DNA from 3 places in the Streptomyces sp. NPDC052043 genome. Region 3 is predicted to be linked to each of the others. Evidence: predicted binding sites of a transcription regulator. Region 3 holds the regulator's gene; each other region holds the start of a gene.

Region 1 (5,836 bases), on a different contig from region 3:
CTGTGCAGACCGTCGCAAGCAGCACCGACTCCACCGTAGATCTCGGCCCCGCCGCGGCGTTGAGCTGCCGCGAGTGCGGCCACCGCGTCCCGCTGGGCCCGGTCTTCGCCTGCGAGGAGTGTTTCGGCCCGCTGGAGATCGCCTACGACTTCTCGGCCCACGACGCCGAGGAGCTGCGCAAGAGGATCGAAGCGGGCCCCGCGAACATCTGGCGCTACGCGCCGCTCCTGCCCGTCCCCGCGGACGTCGCCGGCAAGCCGAACCTGAACCCGGGCTGGACCAAGCTCGTCCGGGCCGACCGCCTCGCCCGCGAACTGGGGGTGACCGGCGGGCTGTACGTGAAGGACGACTCCGGCAACCCGACGCACTCCTTCAAGGACCGCGTGGTCGCCCAGGCCCTGGAAGCGGCCCGCGCCTTCGGCTACACCACGCTCTCCTGCTCCTCGACCGGCAACCTGGCCGGCGCCGTCGGCGCCGCGGCCGCCCGCGCCGGACTGCGCTCCTGCGTGTTCATCCCGCACGACCTGGAGCAGGGCAAGGTCGTGATGGCCGCGGTCTACGGCGGCGAACTCGTCGGCATCGAGGGCAACTACGACGACGTCAACCGTTTCTGCTCCGAACTGATCGGCGATCCGGCCGGCGAGGGCTGGGGCTTCGTCAACGTCAACCTGCGGCCGTACTACGCCGAGGGCTCCAAGACGCTGGCGTACGAGATCTGCGAGCAGCTCGGCTGGCGGCTGCCGGACCAGATCGTCGTGCCGATCGCGTCCGGCTCCCAGCTCACCAAGATCGACAAGGGTCTGCGGGAGCTGATCGAGCTCGGGCTGGTCGAGGACAGGCCGTACAAGATCTTCGGCGCCCAGGCCGAGGGCTGCTCGCCGGTGTCCACCGCCTTCAAGGCAGGACACGACGTCGTGCGCCCGCAGAAGCCGGACACGATCGCCAAGTCCCTGGCCATCGGCAACCCGGCCGACGGCCCGTACGTCCTGGACATCGCGCGCCGCACCGGCGGCGCGGTGGAGGACGTGACCGACGAGCAGATCGTCGACGCGATCAGGCTGCTGGCGCGGACCGAGGGCATCTTCGCCGAGACCGCGGGCGGGGTGACGGTCGGCGTGACGAAGAAGCTGGTCGAGAACGGCGTCCTCGACCCGACGAAGACCACCGTCGTCCTCAACACCGGCGACGGACTCAAGACACTGGACGCGGTGGCCGGTACCGGCCTGACCGCGACGATCCGTCCGACCCTGGACTCCTTCCGAGAGGCTGGCCTGGCATGAGCGTGACCGTTCGCATCCCCACCATCCTGCGCACCTACACCGGCGGCCGGGCCGAGGTGGACGCCGAGGGCGCGACCCTGGCCGACGTCATCTCGGACCTGGAGAAGAACCACACGGGCATCGCCGCACGGGTCCTGGACGACCAGGGCAAGCTGCGCCGCTTCGTCAACGTCTACGTCAACGACGACGACGTCCGGTTCGAGCAGGGGCTCGAGACGGCCACCCCGGACGGCGCGGGCGTCTCGATCATCCCGGCGGTCGCCGGCGGCTGATCATCACCTTCGGTCATTGCGGTCACGCAGAGTTCACCGAGTTGCCCCTTCCGTGAGAGAAGCGGAGGGGGCAATTCTGTGTGATTGAGCGCGGTAGAGTTGGGGAACGCGCCCTCGAACTCGGAATCCGGGGCCATGGATTCCTGCCGCGGACCCGGTAAGAAGTAGCCAAACTCTGCGAGCTTTTTGCGGCATTTGCCTTGTTTATGAGGCCCGACTTGCCCTGAGTTCACGTGAATTCTTCCCATATTCCGGACCCTGTGCGTCCAGATTTCTCGTCCGATTGACCTGTTGCAGACGGCAGTTGGACAGATACATTCAGCCGCGGTCGACGCGTTCCGGCGCACGCCCCCGATCCACGGGGGGTGAGGTCTGACCCGGGTCCGCGAAGTGTGGATCTGTGCAAGGGCCAGTAATAGGGGAGTTGGGCATGGCTCAGGGCACCGTCAAGTGGTTCAACGCGGAGAAGGGGTACGGCTTCATCGCGGTCGACGGTGGTGCGGACGTTTTCGTCCACTACAGCGCGATCCAGATGGACGGCTACCGCACGCTGGAAGAGGGCCAGCGGGTCGAGTTCGAGATCTCGCAGGGTCAGAAGGGTCCGCAGGCCGACATGGTCCGCCTCTCGGCCTGAATCGCGCGACCACCGCAACGACGTTCTTCTTCGGAAGGGCCCGCACCTCCGCTGCCGGGGTGCGGGCCCTTCGCCGTGCCCGCGCGCCGGACGTCCGCATGGCCACGCGCCCGCACGGCCACGCGTGCGTACGGCCCGCCACGCCCGAGTCCGCGCACCGCGCGCCCCTGCGGCGGCCCGCCATGTCCGTGTTCGCGCCCGGCTGAGTCTCCCCGCCCGACCCCGAAGGCGCTTGCACTCGAAGGGGTCGAGTGCTAATCATTGGCGTTAGCACTCTGAAGGTGAGAGTGACAACGAAGGACCGGGTCGGTGAGGCCCGCAGGCCGGGTGGGGCAAGGAACCACTGGTCGGCGAGCCGTCCGTCGCGGGCGCGGGCGCGGTCCGAAGGAATCACCCCCAGTCCTGGAGGGACCACTTCACATGGCCAAGATCATCGCGTTCGACGAGGAGGCGCGGCGAGGCCTCGAGCGCGGCATGAACCAGCTCGCGGACGCCGTCAAGGTGACCCTCGGCCCCAAGGGCCGCAACGTCGTCCTCGAGAAGAAGTGGGGCGCCCCCACGATCACCAACGACGGTGTCTCCATCGCCAAGGAGATCGAGCTCGAGGACCCGTACGAGAAGATCGGCGCCGAGCTGGTCAAGGAAGTCGCCAAGAAGACGGACGACGTCGCCGGTGACGGTACGACCACCGCGACCGTGCTCGCCCAGGCCCTGGTCAAGGAAGGCCTGCGCAACGTCGCCGCCGGTGCCAACCCGATGGCCCTGAAGCGCGGTATCGAGAAGGCCGTCGAGGCCGTCTCCGCCGCCCTGCTCGACCAGGCCAAGGAGGTCGAGACCAAGGAGCAGATCGCCTCCACCGCCTCCATCTCCGCCGCCGACACCCAGATCGGCGAGCTGATCGCCGAGGCCATGGACAAGGTCGGCAAGGAAGGCGTCATCACCGTCGAGGAGTCGCAGACCTTCGGTCTCGAGCTCGAGCTCACCGAGGGCATGCGCTTCGACAAGGGCTACATCTCCGCCTACTTCGCGACCGACATGGAGCGCATGGAGGCGTCGCTCGAGGACCCGTACATCCTCATCGCCAACTCCAAGATCTCCTCGGTCAAGGACCTGCTCCCGCTCCTGGAGAAGGTCATGCAGTCGGGCAAGCCGCTGCTGATCATCGCCGAGGACGTCGAGGGCGAGGCCCTGTCGACCCTGGTCGTCAACAAGATCCGCGGCACCTTCAAGTCCGTCGCCGTCAAGGCCCCGGGCTTCGGCGACCGCCGCAAGGCCATGCTCGGCGACATCGCCATCCTCACGGGCGGCGAGGTCATCTCCGAGGAGGTCGGCCTCAAGCTGGAGAACGCGTCCCTGGACCTCCTGGGCCGCGCTCGCAAGGTCGTCATCACCAAGGACGAGACCACCATCGTCGACGGTGCCGGCTCCGCCGACCAGGTCGCGGGCCGCGTGAACCAGATCCGCGCCGAGATCGAGAACAGCGACTCCGACTACGACCGCGAGAAGCTCCAGGAGCGCCTGGCCAAGCTCGCCGGCGGCGTCGCGGTCATCAAGGCCGGTGCTGCCACCGAGGTGGAGCTCAAGGAGCGCAAGCACCGCATCGAGGACGCCGTGCGCAACGCCAAGGCAGCCGTCGAGGAGGGCATCGTCGCCGGTGGTGGCGTGGCCCTGCTCCAGACCACCAGCGTCTTCGAGAAGCTGGAGCTCGAGGGTGACGAGGCGACCGGCGCGCAGGCCGTGAAGCTCGCCCTGGAGGCCCCGCTCAAGCAGATCGCCGTCAACGCCGGCCTCGAGGGCGGCGTCGTGGTGGAGAAGGTCCGCAACCTCACCCCGGGCCACGGCCTGAACGCCGCGACCGGTGAGTACGTCGACCTGGTCGCCGAGGGCATCATCGACCCGGCGAAGGTGACCCGTTCCGCGCTGCAGAACGCCGCCTCCATCGCCGCGCTGTTCCTCACCACCGAGGCCGTCATCGCCGACAAGCCGGAGAAGGCCGCCGCGCCGGCCGGCGGCGGCATGCCGGGCGGTGACATGGACTTCTGATCCTCCCCGAGGATCGGACCCGTCCGACACACACCGAGGGCGGCACTCCCTGTTCGACAGGGGGTGCCGCCCTCGGGCGTGCTCGCCTCGGGCCGGGTGTGGGTCAGCCGCGCTTCACGTTCTCCACGAACGCGGACCACGCCTCGGCCCGGAACACGAGCTTCGGGCCGAGCGCGTTCTTGGAGTCCCGGACGGGGACGACGGCGGGGTGGCCGTCGGCGACCTCCAGACAGTCGCCGCCCTGGCCGCCGCTGTACGTCGACTTGCGCCAGCGGGCGACTTCCAGGCAGTCGCCGCCGCTGCCGCCGCTGTAGCTGGACTTGAACCAGGTGGCCGTACTCAGGTCGTACTCACGGGTGGTGTTCATCTCCATGCCCGTAATCCTGCGCCACCGACTCCAGCAGGGCCAGGGAGTCTTGAGGCGAGAGTGCCGCGGCCTGGAGGAGGCTGAACATCAGGGTGTGGCGGGCGACCGTGGCCGGGTCGTCCAGCAGCTTCCCCATGTCCGGTGCGTCCACGAAGGAGAGCGGCGGTGCGTCGTCGAACTCCATGAGTTTCAAAGAGCCCTCCATTGCCGCATGTGCCCCGGCGTCAAACGGCAGCACCTGCGCGATGATCCGGTGTCTGCGGGCCAGATCCGCCACGTGCCGCAGCGCCTCCGCCATCACCGCCTTGCCTCCGACCGCCCGCCGCAGCGCCGCCTCGTCGAGGATCGCCCACAACAACGGCGTTGTTGGATCGTCGAGGAGATGCGCGCGTTCGAGGCGGGTGGTGACCAGCTCGTCGATCTCGGAGTCCGGCGCTGTCGGCCTGTACGCGCGGAACACCGCCTCCGCGTACGCCTTCGTCTGCAACAGTCCCGGGATCAGGAGCTGCGCGTACTGCCTGATCCCCGTCGCGATCGCCTCCGCCTCCGCTGCCTCCGCGAAGTGGTCGGGATACTTCGACTTGGCGAGGGCCGTGCAGTTGCGGGCGAAGAAGCCGTTCGTGCCGAGGATCTCGTCTATCTGGACGGCGTATTCGAGGTGCAGGCGCCGCGTGCCCGCCTCCAGCTGGCCGATGAACGAGCCGCTGACGAAGAGCGGTTCGCCCAGTTCGGCCTGGCTGAGGCCCTTCTTCTCGCGTGCGTGGCGGAGTTCGGCGCCCAGCAGGGCGCGCGGTGAGGAGGACGGGTCGAGGTCCTTCGGTCCTGGCATGGCGACTCCCTGTCACACAGGAGCGGTTGTTTGAACGCCGTCCCTGGCAGGTTAGGACCTTGGTGACCACTCTGTGTGGTGAACGCGAACACTCAGCGTGGAGGGATCGACGTGGACGAGACGACCGAGAACGCAGCGGGCGACCGGCCCGCGCGGACGGCCGAGGAGGCGGTGGAGCGGCTGCGCGCGGCCCTGCACGACGTGGGGATCGTCCTGCCGTCGTTGCGGATCGACCCGGTGACGGGCGCGCACGGCGCCCCGTACGCCCTGGTGGACCTGGGCCGCTGCAACCTGGACGCGGCCTCGCGGCTGGCCGACGCCCTGCGGGCGGGGGCGCGGGTGCGGGGCGGTGACGCGTGAGCGGGGAGACGCCTGCGGTCGGGGCGTACGCGGTCGACGGACGGGACGGGA
Region 2 (5,836 bases), on a different contig from region 3:
TTCCATTTGCCGGAGTCCGTGAGCAGGTCCGGATGGTAGAGGAGGTACATCGCGGACACGGCGAAGATCAACGTGCCGACGATGAGGGCACGGCCCACGGGGTTGTGCGGGTTGTAGACGTAGCGGTTGGTGCCCCATCTGCTGCGGATGAACACACGGTCCGCGTGGTCGCGGTCGTCCGTCATGCTCCCCGCCGGAAATCTGCGTCCACCCGCATGCGCATGCGGATCACCATGTCCATGCCTATGTTCACGGCGGAAGTCAATCAGACGTCGGGCGTCAAAGCACCGGTGCCCGGCGCCCCCGTAGGGGCGCCGGGCACCGGTGGTTCGGCTCAGCTCAGCGGAGCGCTCAGTGGCCGTGGCCGTGGCCGTGGCCCGCGGCGGCCGGCTCTTCCTCTTCCTTCTTCTCGACGACCAGGGTCTCGGTCGTGAGCAGGAGGGAGGCGATGGAGGCGGCGTTCTCCAGGGCGGAGCGGGTGACCTTGACCGGGTCGATGACGCCGGCCTTGATCAGGTCGCCGTACTCGCCGGTGGCGGCGTTGTAGCCGCTGCCCTTCTCCAGCTCCGCCACCTTGGAGACGATGACGTAGCCCTCGAGGCCGGCGTTCTCGGCGATCCAGCGCAGCGGTTCGACGGCGGCGCGGCGGACGACCGCGACACCCGTGGCCTCGTCGCCGGTCTTGTCGAGGTTGCCCTCCAGGACCTTCACGGCGTGGACGAGCGCGGAGCCACCACCGGAGACGATGCCCTCCTCGACCGCGGCGCGGGTCGCGGAGATGGCGTCCTCCAGACGGTGCTTCTTCTCCTTCAGCTCCACCTCGGTGGCGGCGCCGACCTTGATCACGCACACGCCGCCGGCCAGCTTCGCGAGGCGCTCCTGGAGCTTCTCGCGGTCCCAGTCGGAGTCGGTGTTCTCGATCTCGGCCTTGATCTGGGAGATGCGGCCCTCCACGTCCTCCTTGTTGCCGGCGCCGTCGACGATCGTGGTGTCGTCCTTGGTGACGGTGACGCGGCGGGCGGAGCCGAGGACGTCAAGACCGGCCTGGTCGACCTTGAGACCGACCTCCTCGGAGATGACCGTGGCGCCGGTGAGGACCGCCATGTCCTGGAGCATCGCCTTGCGGCGGTCGCCGAAGCCGGGGGCCTTGACGGCCACGGCGTTGAACGTGCCGCGGATCTTGTTGACGACCAGGGTCGACAGGGCCTCGCCGTCGACGTCCTCGGCGATGATCAGCAGCGGCTTCGAGGCGTTGGCCTGGATGATCTTCTCGAGGAGCGGGAGCAGGTCCGCGATGGCGGAGATCTTGCCCTGGTGGATCAGGATGTACGGGTCGTCGAGGACGGCCTCCATACGCTCCTGGTCCGTGACGAAGTACGGGGACAGGTAGCCCTTGTCGAAGGCCATGCCCTCGGTGAAGTCCAGCTCCAGACCGAAGGTGTTGGACTCCTCGACGGTGATGACGCCGTCCTTGCCGACCTTGTCCATCGCCTCGGCGATGAGCTCGCCGACCTGCTGGTCCTGGGCGGACAGCCCGGCGACGGCGGCGATGTCGGACTTCTCGTCGATCGGGCGGGCCGAGGCGTGCAGATCGTCGGAGACGGCCTTGACCGCGGCGTCGATGCCCTTCTTCAGCGCGGCCGGGGAGGCGCCCGCGGCGACGTTCTTCAGGCCCTCGCGCACGAGCGCCTGGGCGAGCACGGTGGCGGTGGTGGTGCCGTCACCCGCGATGTCGTTGGTCTTGGTCGCCACCTCCTTCACCAGCTGGGCGCCGAGGTTCTCGTACGGGTCCTCGATCTCGACCTCGCGGGCGATGGTGACGCCGTCGTTGGTGATGGTGGGCGCGCCGAACTTCTTGTCGATGACGACGTTGCGGCCCTTGGGGCCGATCGTCACCTTGACCGTGTCGGCAAGCTTGTTGACGCCGCGCTCGAGGGCGCGACGGGCGTCCTCGTCGAACTTCAGGATCTTCGCCATGGCAGCGGGAGCCCTCTCGGAATCTGGTGGTAAGACACTGCGCCCCGGGCGCCCGGCTTCTTATCGGTCGCGGGGGGCCAGGGGCGCAGCTCAGAATTGCCTCTGCTTCGTGAAGAAGCGGGTGAACTACTTCTCGATGATCGCGAGGACGTCGCGAGCCGAGAGGACGAGGTACTCCTCGTTGTTGTACTTCACCTCGGTGCCGCCGTACTTGCTGTAGAGCACGACGTCGCCGACCTTCACGTCGAGCGGAAGACGGTTGCCGTCCTCGAAGCGGCCCGGGCCCACAGCCAGGACGACGCCCTCCTGGGGCTTCTCCTTCGCAGTGTCCGGGATGACCAGGCCAGAGGCCGTGGTCTGCTCGGCGTCCAGCGGCTGGACCACGATGCGGTCCTCGAGCGGCTTGATGGCAACCTTGGTGCTGGCGGTCGTCACGATCCGACCTCCCCCTTCGGAGATCTCACGGGGTTAACTGTCTGAGGTGGCGACCAGGTCGATCCGTCGTCGCGGGTGCCGGACCTGCCCGTCGCTGTGTTGGCACTCTCCAGGGGGGAGTGCCAGACCTGAGACTATGACCGTCGTTAGCACTCGGTCAAGCGGAGTGCCAATTGCCTCGTGGCGCGTCGGCGGTGGGGGGTGCTTTTTGCCCACGTCTGTGCAAGGTGCCCCCTGCTGTGGTGACCGGCCCTGGGGGCTGGCCCCCAGGGCCTCCTTCGGCCTGAACGGCCTTGTCCTCAATCTCCCCCAAGCTCTTCGAGCAGGGGGGACCCCCAGACGGGCTTGTTGATGCCGAACTCGGCCGAAAAGCTCAGAGGTAGTCCTGCAGGCGGCCCACCGTCAGGCCGCTCTCCTGGATTCTGCGGAGCAGGCGGGTCGTGCGGTCGCGCAGGGGCGGGCCGTCGAGGTCGTCGTCGCCCGAGGCGACGAGGAGGATGTCGCCGGCGCGCAGTTCGTGGGGGCCGTGCCGGAAGCGCAGGCCGTTGTCGGTCGTGACGCCGCGCCACAGGACCACCGCCGAGACCCCGCAGTCGGCGGCGGCGCGCAGGGTCGTCCTGTCGTACCTGCCGTAGGGCGGGCGGAAGAGGCGGGGGCTGACGCCGAAGCGGGAGCGGATCCTGTCCCGCTGGCCGCAGATCTCGGCGCGCTGTCCCCCGTAGGGCAGGCCGCGCAGCGAGGGGTGGTCCAGGGTGTGGTTCTGGAGGTCCGCGCCGGCCGACATCAGGCGCGCGAAGTGCCCGTACCCCGGCCCGACGACGCTGTCCGTGAGGAACATGCTGACCGGCAGCCGCAGTTCACGGACCATGTCGACGAACCGCGGGTCCTTCTCCGCGCCGTCGTCGTAGGTGAGGAAGACGACCGGGTCGGAGGTCGCGACGCGGTCCACGACCTCGGGCGGTCCGGCGGGCGGGGTGGCGCCTGCGGGCCGGGGTGGACGGTCCGGCGGCTTCGGCGGCGCCGGCAGCGGCGCCTCGAGTCCCCAGCGCCGGTAGGTCCGGTCGGCCGACGGGCTCGGCGGTCGTACGCCCTGCGCCGCCTTGCGACCGAGCCGTTCGATGGGGTCGACGGACGTGGCACAGCCGGCCAGCAGCGCGGCGGTGAGCAGGGCCGCGGCCAGCTGCCACGGCCGGGCGGGCCGCGGTCTCACAGGTAGTCCTCCAGCCGGGCCACCGCGTACCCGTCGGCCGTGACCCTGTTCAGGAACCGGCGCATGTCGTCGGCCATCGTGCCGTGCCACTGGCGGCGGCCCCGGAAGTGGGTGAGCACGATGTCGCCGTGCCGCAGCCGCTGGTCGCCCTGGCGGAACTCCCCGTGGTCGACGTCGACCTCCTCGTTCCAGATGGGCGTGTCCTCGATGCCGCAGGACTTGGCGGCGCGCAGGGTGTCCTGGTTGTAGTCGCCGTAGGGCGGGCGGAACATCCTCGGGCGCTTGCCGAACCGTTCCTCCATGATGTCCTGCATGCCGCAGATCTCGCTCTTCTGCTGGTCGTAGGACAGACCCGGCAGGTAGGGGTGGTGCAGGGTGTGGTTGTTGAGGGTGACCCCCTGGCCCTGCATCCTCCAGAAGTAGCCGTAGTCGCTCCTGATGAGGTCGTCGGTGAGGAACGCCGTGTAAGGGATCTTCAGGTCCCGCATCATCCGCAGGAACTCCGGATCCTTCTCCGCTCCGTCGTCGATGGTGAGGAAGACGACCTTGTCCTTGGTGGGGACCGTGGTGAAGACCGGGGGCAGGTTCCAGTCCCGCTGGTGTTTCACCTCGAAGCCGGCGCGGGCGGTGGCCTTCCGCTTCGTCCTGGGCGGCTGCGGGGGGACCAGCGGGACCCGCCGGCGAATCAAGAACCTTTCCGGGTAATTTTTATCATTTTGTACCACCACTCCCATGGTGCCGAATCCTCGCAGGCGACCGCCCCGAAGCCGGGGCGACACCGCGGCCGGAGGCACACCGTCCACCGACTGGCCCACAATGAGCCGGTGAACGACCACCTCCACGCCTTCGCCTCGCTGCTCACCCCCGAGGGCCGCGCCCTCCTCGACGAGGTGCGCGGCACCGGACCCGCCGACGAACTCGCCGTCGCCACCCGGCTGCGCCGTGAGCACCCCGCCGAACTGGTGTCGGCGGCGCTCGGCCAGGCCCGGCTGCGGCAGCGGGCGGCCGCGAAGTTCGGGGCCGAGGACGCGGGGCGGATGTTCTTCACGCCGAACGGGGTGGAGCAGTCGACGCGGGCGAGCGTGGCGGCGTACCGGGCGGGCCGGCTGCGGGAGTCGGGGGTGGCCTCGGTCGCGGACCTGTGCTGCGGGATCGGCGGCGACGCGATCGCCTTGGCCCGCGCCGGGATCCGGGTGCTCGCCGTGGACCGGGACCCGCTGACCGCCGCCGCGGCCCGCGCGAACGCCGAGGCGCTGGGGCTGGCGGACCTGATCGAAGTGCGGGAGGCGGACGTCACGGAGGTCGACACGGCGCCGTACGACGCGGTGTTCGTGGACCCGGCCCGCAGAGCGGGCGCAGGACGGGGTGGCGGCCGGATCTTCGACCCCGAGGCGTACTCGCCGCCGCTGTCCTGGGCCGTCGATGCCGCGCTCCGGGCACCCCGCGCGGCCCTGAAAATCGCCCCCGGCATCCCGCACGAGGTGGTCCCGCCGCAGGCCGAGGCCGAGTGGATCTCCGACGGCGGGGACGTGAAGGAGGCGGTGCTGTGGTTCGGCACCGAGCCGGGCCTGATCCGGGCCACCCTGCTGCCCGGCCCGCGCACCCTGCGCGGCCGCGGCCTGCCCGACCCCCCGGTGCGCACCCCGGGCCGCTACCTGTACGAGCCCGACGGCGCCGTCATCCGCGCCCACCTGGTCGCCGAGGTCGCCCGGGAACTCGACGGCGGTCTGCTCGACGAGACCATCGCCTACGTGAGCGCCGACGAGCTGCGCCCCACCCCGTACGCCTCGGCCTACGAGATCACCGACCGGCTGCCCTTCAACGTCAAGAAGCTCAAGGCCCTGCTGCGGGAGCGGGAGGTGGGCACGCTGACCGTGAAGAAGCGGGGCTCGGCGGTCGAACCGGAGGAACTGCGCAGGAAGGTCCTGCCGAAACCGCACGGCAGGAACGCGGTGACGGTGTTCCTCACCCGGGTCGCCGGGGCGCCGACCATGCTGCTCGGCCACCCGGCGGGCTGACGCCGCTCACCGCAGCGACGTCCACAGGTCGTCCGCGTCCGGCTCCTTCGCCACCACCCGGTTGGGGTTCCACGGGGCCGTCACCACCGGCATGGTCACCGTCTCCACGTTCTGCGCCGACAGGCCCCTGAGGCTCTGGCCGAGGGTCGTCAGTTCGCCCAGCGAGTCGAGTCCCGTGTCGGTGGTCAGGCTGCCG
Region 3 (5,836 bases):
GTGGCCAGGCGTTCCTCGCCGCTCTCGTGGAGCACGGCGGCGAAGTCGGCTTCGGCCAGAAGTGCGGCAACCTGTTTGGTCGTCGCCGCGTCCGCGACCTCGGGGAAGCGCGCCCTGCGGGACTGCTTGCCGGCCTCGCGGGCGGTCGAGCGCCACTTGCCGAGCGCCTTCAGACCGCGGTCGCCCTTCCACTGCGTGATGCAGCGGGAGGCGGCCCAGGGCACGATCGCGTCCACGCCGACCTCGGTCATGGTCTCCACGGCGAGTTCACCGCGGTCGCCCTTGGGCAGGGCCTGGACGACGGTGATGCGGGGGGCCCCCGGAGGTTCCTCGACGAGGGCCGCCAGGTCCGCGATCACCAGCCGGTCCTTGCCCTCGGCGGCCTTGACCACGCCCTCGATCCAGCGCCCGCGGCCGTCGGTGAGCACCACGTCCTCGCCCGGCCGCAGCCGCTTGACCGAGACCGCGTGCCGCCCCTCGGGGCCGTCCAGCACGAACTCCGTGCCCAGGTCCTTCAGTTCGTCCACGACGAACACCGGCGCGGTCATCGTGCGTCACCTCCTGCCGCCGGTCCGGCCACCAGCGCCGCCCGTGCCTCGTCGAGTTCGGCGACCAGCACCTCCACCAGTCGCCCGGCGGGCAGGTCGCGGGCCATCCGGTGGCCCTGGCCCGCCCACAGGGCCATGCCCTGCGCGTCCTTCGCCTTGGCGGCCGCCTTGCGCAGTGGGGCGGTGAGGTGGTGGACCTCCGGGTAGGCGGCGGGGGCGTACGGGCCGTGCTCCCGCAGGAAACGGTTGACCAGCCCGCGGGCCGGCCGCCCGGAGAACGCCCGGGTCAGCTCCGTACGCGGGAACACCGGGTCGGTCAGCGCCTGCTTGTGCCGGTCGTGCGCGCCGGATTCGGGGGTGGCCAGGAAGGCGGTGCCGAGCTGGGCCGCGCCGGCGCCCGCCGCGAGCACGGCGGCGATCTGGCTGCCGCGCATGATGCCGCCCGTGGCGATGATCGGCAGGCCGACCGCCTCACGGATCTGGGCGACGAGCGAGAGCACGCCGATCCCGGCGCCGTCCTGCTCCGGCACGTCGCGGTGGGTGCCCTGGTGGCCGCCGGCCTCCACGCCCTGGGCGATCACCGCGTCCGCGCCCGACCGGTCCACGGCGAGCGCCTCCTCGACGGTGGTGGCGGTGGCGAGGACGAAGGTGCCGACCCGGTGCAGGGAGTCCACGACCTCGTGGGCCGGCACGCCGAAGTGGAAGGAGACCACCGGCACCGGGTCCTCCAGGAGCACGGCGAGCTTGGCGTCGTAGCCGTCGTCGCGTCCGGACTCCGGGTCGCCGAGCTCGGTCTCGTACCAGCTGGACTCGCCGGCGAGCTGGTGGGCGTAGAGGTCGACGGCGGCGGTCTCGGCGCTCTCCGGCTGCGGCATGAACACGTTGACGCCGAAGGGGCGGCCGGTCAGTCCGCGCAGCTGCTTGATCTCCTGGTACATGCCGTCGGCGGTCTTGTAGCCGGCGGCGAGGAACCCGAGTCCGCCGGCATCGGACACCGCCGCGGCGAGCGGCGGCACCGCGGGACCGCCCGCCATCGGCGCCTGCACGATCGGGTGCGGGAAGAGATCGGTCAGTGCGGAGGACATGACGGCATGTTGTCACGTCCTCCGGACGAGTCCACATCCGGGCGACCTCCGGCATATGCCGGAGGAATCCCCTCCAAGCCGCACCTGCCCGGAGGACGACCCCCCGGGCCCTCGGCAGACCCCAGCCCCGCGTCAGCGCCCGTTGAACGCGTCCTTCAGCCGCGAGAACAAGCCCTGCTGCCCCGGCTGGAACTGGCCCAGTGGGCGTTCCTCGCCGCGCAGCTTGGACAGCTCGCGCAGCAGGCGTTCCTGCTCGGGGTCGAGCTTGGTCGGGGTCTGGACCTCGACGTGCACGATGAGGTCGCCCCGGCCGCCGCCGCGCAGGTGCGTGACGCCCCGGCCGTGCAGCGGGATCGACTGGCCGGACTGGGTGCCCGGGCGGATGTCGACCTCCTCCAGGCCGTCCAGGGTCTCCAGCGGCACCTTGGTGCCGAGGGACGCCGCGGTCATCGGGATGGTGACCGTGCAGTGCAGGTCGTCGCCGCGCCGCTGGAAGGTCGAGTGCGGCAGCTCGTGGATCTCGACGTACAGGTCACCGGCCGGACCGCCGCCGGGGCCGACCTCGCCCTCACCCGCGAGCTGGATGCGCGTGCCGTTGTCGACACCGGCCGGGATCTTCACGGTCAGGGTGCGGCGGGCGCGGATGCGGCCGTCGCCGGCGCACTCCGGGCACGGGGTGGGCACCACCGTGCCGAAGCCCTGGCACTGGGGGCAGGGGCGCGACGTCATGACCTGGCCCAGGAAGGACCGGGTGACCTGCGAGACCTCACCCCGGCCGCGGCACATGTCGCACGTCTGCGCGGTGGTGCCCGGGGCCGCGCCCTCGCCGCTGCACGTGTTGCAGACGACGGCCGTGTCGACCTGGATGTCCTTCGTGGTGCCGAAGGCCGCCTCGTCCAGCTCGACCTCGAGCCGGATCATCGCGTCCTGGCCCCGGCGCGTGCGCGAGCGCGGTCCGCGCTGCGACGCCGTGCCGAAGAAGGCGTCCATGATGTCGGAGAAGTTCCCGAAGGAACCGCCGGCTCCGAAGCCGCCCGCGCCGCCCCCGCCGGACTGCGAGAGGGGGTCGCCACCGAGATCGTAGACCTGCTTCTTCTGCGGGTCGGAGAGCACCTCGTAGGCGGCGTTGATCTCCTTGAACCGCTCCTGCGTCTTGGGATCGGGATTGACGTCCGGGTGCAGCTCGCGGGCGAGCCGGCGGAACGCCTTCTTGATCTCGTCCTGCGACGCGTCGCGGCGTACGCCGAGTACGGCGTAGTAGTCCGTGGCCACCTAAGACTCCGCCAGGATCTGTCCGACGTACCGTGCCACTGCGCGTACCGCTCCCATCGTTCCCGGGTAATCCATGCGGGTCGGTCCGACCACGCCGAGCTTGGCCACTGCCTCGCCGCCCGAACCGTAGCCGACCGACACGATGGACGTGGAGTTGAGTCCTTCATGGGCGTTCTCGTGACCGATGCGCACGGTCATGCCCGGATTCTGCGTCTCACCGAGCAGCCTCAGCAGCACGACCTGCTCCTCCAGCGCCTCCAGTACGGGCCGGATCGTGAGCGGGAAGTCGTGCGCGAAGCGGGTGAGGTTGGCCGTGCCGCCGATGACCAGCCGCTCCTCGTTCTCCTCGACGAGCGTTTCCAGCAGGGTGGACAGCACGGTCGCGACGGTGCCCCGGTCCTCGACGTCGAAGCCGTCGGGCAGGTCCTCGACGAGGTGCGGGACGTCCGTGAACCGGCGGCCCGCGACCCGGCTGTTCAGCCGCGCCCGCAGGTCGGCCAGGGAGGTCTCCCCGAAGGGCGCCGGGCAGTCGATCATCCGCTGCTCGACCCGGCCGGTGTCCGTGATCAGCACGAGCATCACGCGTGCGGGCGCGAGCGCCAGCAGTTCCACGTGCCGCACGGTCGAACGGGTCAGCGACGGGTACTGCACGACGGCGACCTGCCGGGTCAGCTGCGCGAGCAGCCGCACCGTGCGGGCCACCACGTCGTCGAGGTCGACGGCGCCGTCGAGGAAGTGGTGAATGGCGCGCCGCTCGGGCGCGGTCATCGGCTTGACCTCGGCCAGCTTGTCGACGAACAGGCGGTACCCCTTGTCGGTGGGGATACGGCCGGCACTGGTGTGCGGCTGGGCGATGAAGCCCTCGTCCTCCAGGGCCGCCATGTCGTTGCGGACCGTGGCCGGTGAGACGCCCAGGCTGTGCCGCTCGGTGAGGGCCTTGGAACCCACCGGCTCCTCGGTGCCGACGTAGTCCTGGACGATGGCGCGCAACACCTGAAGCCGCCGCTCGCTGAGCATCGCGCACACCTCCAGGGTCGTTCCTCGGCCACCCGCCTGGCACTCTGCGCATAGGAGTGCCAGCTCTACCCGGCCCAGTGTACGGCCGCCGGGTACGCCCCCGGCAAGGCCGGGCCGCGACAGCCTGCGAGGTCGGGACCGGGATCACCCGGGATCGGCCGGGATGTCGCCTCTCTTGGGGCCCTGCCGTCACCCCTCCCCTTGAGACCTTGGCGTCACCCTGTGGCCGTGACCACGACCGTGGTATCAACGCGACCGTGACCGTGATGGGGAAAGAGCCGGGCTGGGAACCGCTGGCGGACGGGGTCGGACGCTGCCGTCTTCCCGTGTGGGACTGCACGACCGGGCTGGTGGTCGGGGAGGGCGCCGCGCTGCTGGTCGACGCGGGTTCGAGCCGCGCGGAGGGCGCACGGCTGCGTGCGTGGGCGCGGGCGCTCGCCGGTGGTGATGTGACACATCTCGCGCTCACCCACGCCCACTTCGACCACGTCTTCGGGGCGGCGGAGTTCGCCGGCGCGGAGATCTTCGCCGCCGAGGGCGCGAACGCGGTGTTCGGAGACAGCGGCGAGCGCGAGGAGCTGCGCGAGGACGCGGTGCGCCAGGGGCTGGACGCCGGGGAGGCCGAGGAGGCGGCGGCCGTCCTGGTACGGCCCGGCCGCGAGGTCCGCGACCGGCTCACCCTCCGGCTCGGCGGCGGGCGGGAGGTGCTGCTGGCGAACATGGGTGCGGCGCACTCCCCGCACGACCTCGCGGTGGTGGTGCCGGGCGACCCGACCGTGGTGTTCTGCGGCGACCTGGTCGAGGAGTCCGGCGAACCCCAGGCGGGTCCGGACGCCGTGCCGTCCCGGTGGCCCGCCGCCCTCGACCGGCTGCTGGCCCTCGGCGGCGAGGACGCGCTGTACGTACCCGGCCACGGAGCGGTGGTGGACACCGCCTTCGTCCGCGCCCAGCGGGACGCGCTGGCCGCGCGCTTCGGCGTGTCGCGCTGATCGGACCCGGGCCCTGTCCATATCGTCACTCGAATGCGCCCACCCGTCTCCCACCACCGCCCTTCCGACGAGGGCCCTTCGGGCCCGCACCCCCGCCCACCCGTCTCCCACCACCGCCCTTCCAACGAGGGCCCTTCGGGCCCGCACCCCCGCGTGTACTCACCCGATCTCACTCCCCCCTGGAAGAAGCCCCGGACCGTGCCGGAGGTTCCCGCCGGCCCGGGTCTGGTGGTGGAGGAGCCCGAGACCGGCTTCTGCGGGGCGGTGATCCGCTGCGAGGCGGGCACGGTGACGCTGGAGGACCGCTTCGGCAAGCACCGGGTGTTCCCGCTCGCGCCCGGCGGCTTCCTGCTGGAGGGCCGGGTGGTCACCCTGGTGAGGCCGTCGTCCGGCCCGGTACGGCCCACCCGTACGGCATCCGGTTCGGTCGCCGTGCCCGAGGCACGCGCGCGCGTGGCCCGCGCCGGGCGCATCTACGTCGAGGGCCGGCACGACGCCGAACTGGTCGAGAAGGTGTGGGGCGACGACCTGCGCGTCGAGGGCGTGGTCGTGGAGTACCTGGAGGGCGTCGACGACCTGCCGGCGGTCGTCGAGGCGTTCGCGCCCGGTCCGGACGCCCGCCTCGGGGTCCTCGTGGACCACCTGGTCCCCGGCAGCAAGGAGTGGCGCATCGCCGAGTCGGTGACCAGCGAGCACGCCCTGGTGGTCGGCCACCCGTACATCGACGTCTGGGAGGCCGTGAAGCCGTCCTCGCTCGGGATCGGGTCCTGGCCCCGCGTCCCCCGCGGCCAGGACTGGAAGACGGGTGTGTGCCGCGCCCTGGGCTGGCCGGACAACACGGGCGCGGCCTGGCAGCAGATCCTGTCGCGCGTCCGGTCGTACCGGGACCTGGAGCCGGAGCTGCTGGGCCGGGTCGAGCAGCTGA

What was found. The regulator HrcA, encoded in region 3, represses chaperone genes, less so after heat shock. The targets are predictions, from matches to a motif close to TTNGCACTCNGNNNNNCNGAGTGCNAA.
Positions count from the first base shown of each region.
Region 1: groL (chaperonin GroEL) is a predicted target of HrcA. The motif match lies at 2,454-2,480, and genes of this name have one in related genera.
Region 2: groES (co-chaperone GroES) is a predicted target of HrcA. The motif match lies at 2,559-2,585, and genes of this name have one in related genera.

Region 1 is NZ_JBIUBT010000015.1:130,493-136,328, forward strand. Features, by position in the region: gene thrC (threonine synthase) at 1-1,280, shown strand, start outside; gene ACIHCX_RS31465 (MoaD/ThiS family protein) at 1,277-1,552, shown strand; gene ACIHCX_RS31470 (cold-shock protein) at 1,983-2,186, shown strand; gene groL (chaperonin GroEL) at 2,607-4,229, shown strand; gene ACIHCX_RS31480 (DUF397 domain-containing protein) at 4,333-4,596, opposite strand; gene ACIHCX_RS31485 (Scr1 family TA system antitoxin-like transcriptional regulator) at 4,580-5,425, opposite strand; gene ACIHCX_RS31490 (hypothetical protein) at 5,537-5,785, shown strand.
Region 2 is NZ_JBIUBT010000010.1:61,267-67,102, forward strand. Features, by position in the region: gene ACIHCX_RS24340 (hypothetical protein) at 1-185, opposite strand, end outside; gene groL (chaperonin GroEL) at 352-1,977, opposite strand; gene groES (co-chaperone GroES) at 2,104-2,412, opposite strand; gene ACIHCX_RS24355 (polysaccharide deacetylase family protein) at 2,786-3,622, opposite strand; gene ACIHCX_RS24360 (polysaccharide deacetylase family protein) at 3,619-4,356, opposite strand; gene ACIHCX_RS24365 (methyltransferase domain-containing protein) at 4,339-5,640, shown strand; gene ACIHCX_RS24370 (LCP family protein) at 5,647-5,836, opposite strand, start outside.
Region 3 is NZ_JBIUBT010000001.1:161,837-167,672, reverse strand. Features, by position in the region: gene ACIHCX_RS00705 (16S rRNA (uracil(1498)-N(3))-methyltransferase) at 1-548, opposite strand, end outside; gene ACIHCX_RS00700 (nitronate monooxygenase) at 545-1,633, opposite strand; gene dnaJ (molecular chaperone DnaJ) at 1,766-2,905, opposite strand; gene hrcA (heat-inducible transcriptional repressor HrcA) at 2,906-3,922, opposite strand; gene ACIHCX_RS00685 (MBL fold metallo-hydrolase) at 4,180-4,911, shown strand; gene ACIHCX_RS00680 (DUF3097 domain-containing protein) at 5,110-5,836, shown strand, end outside.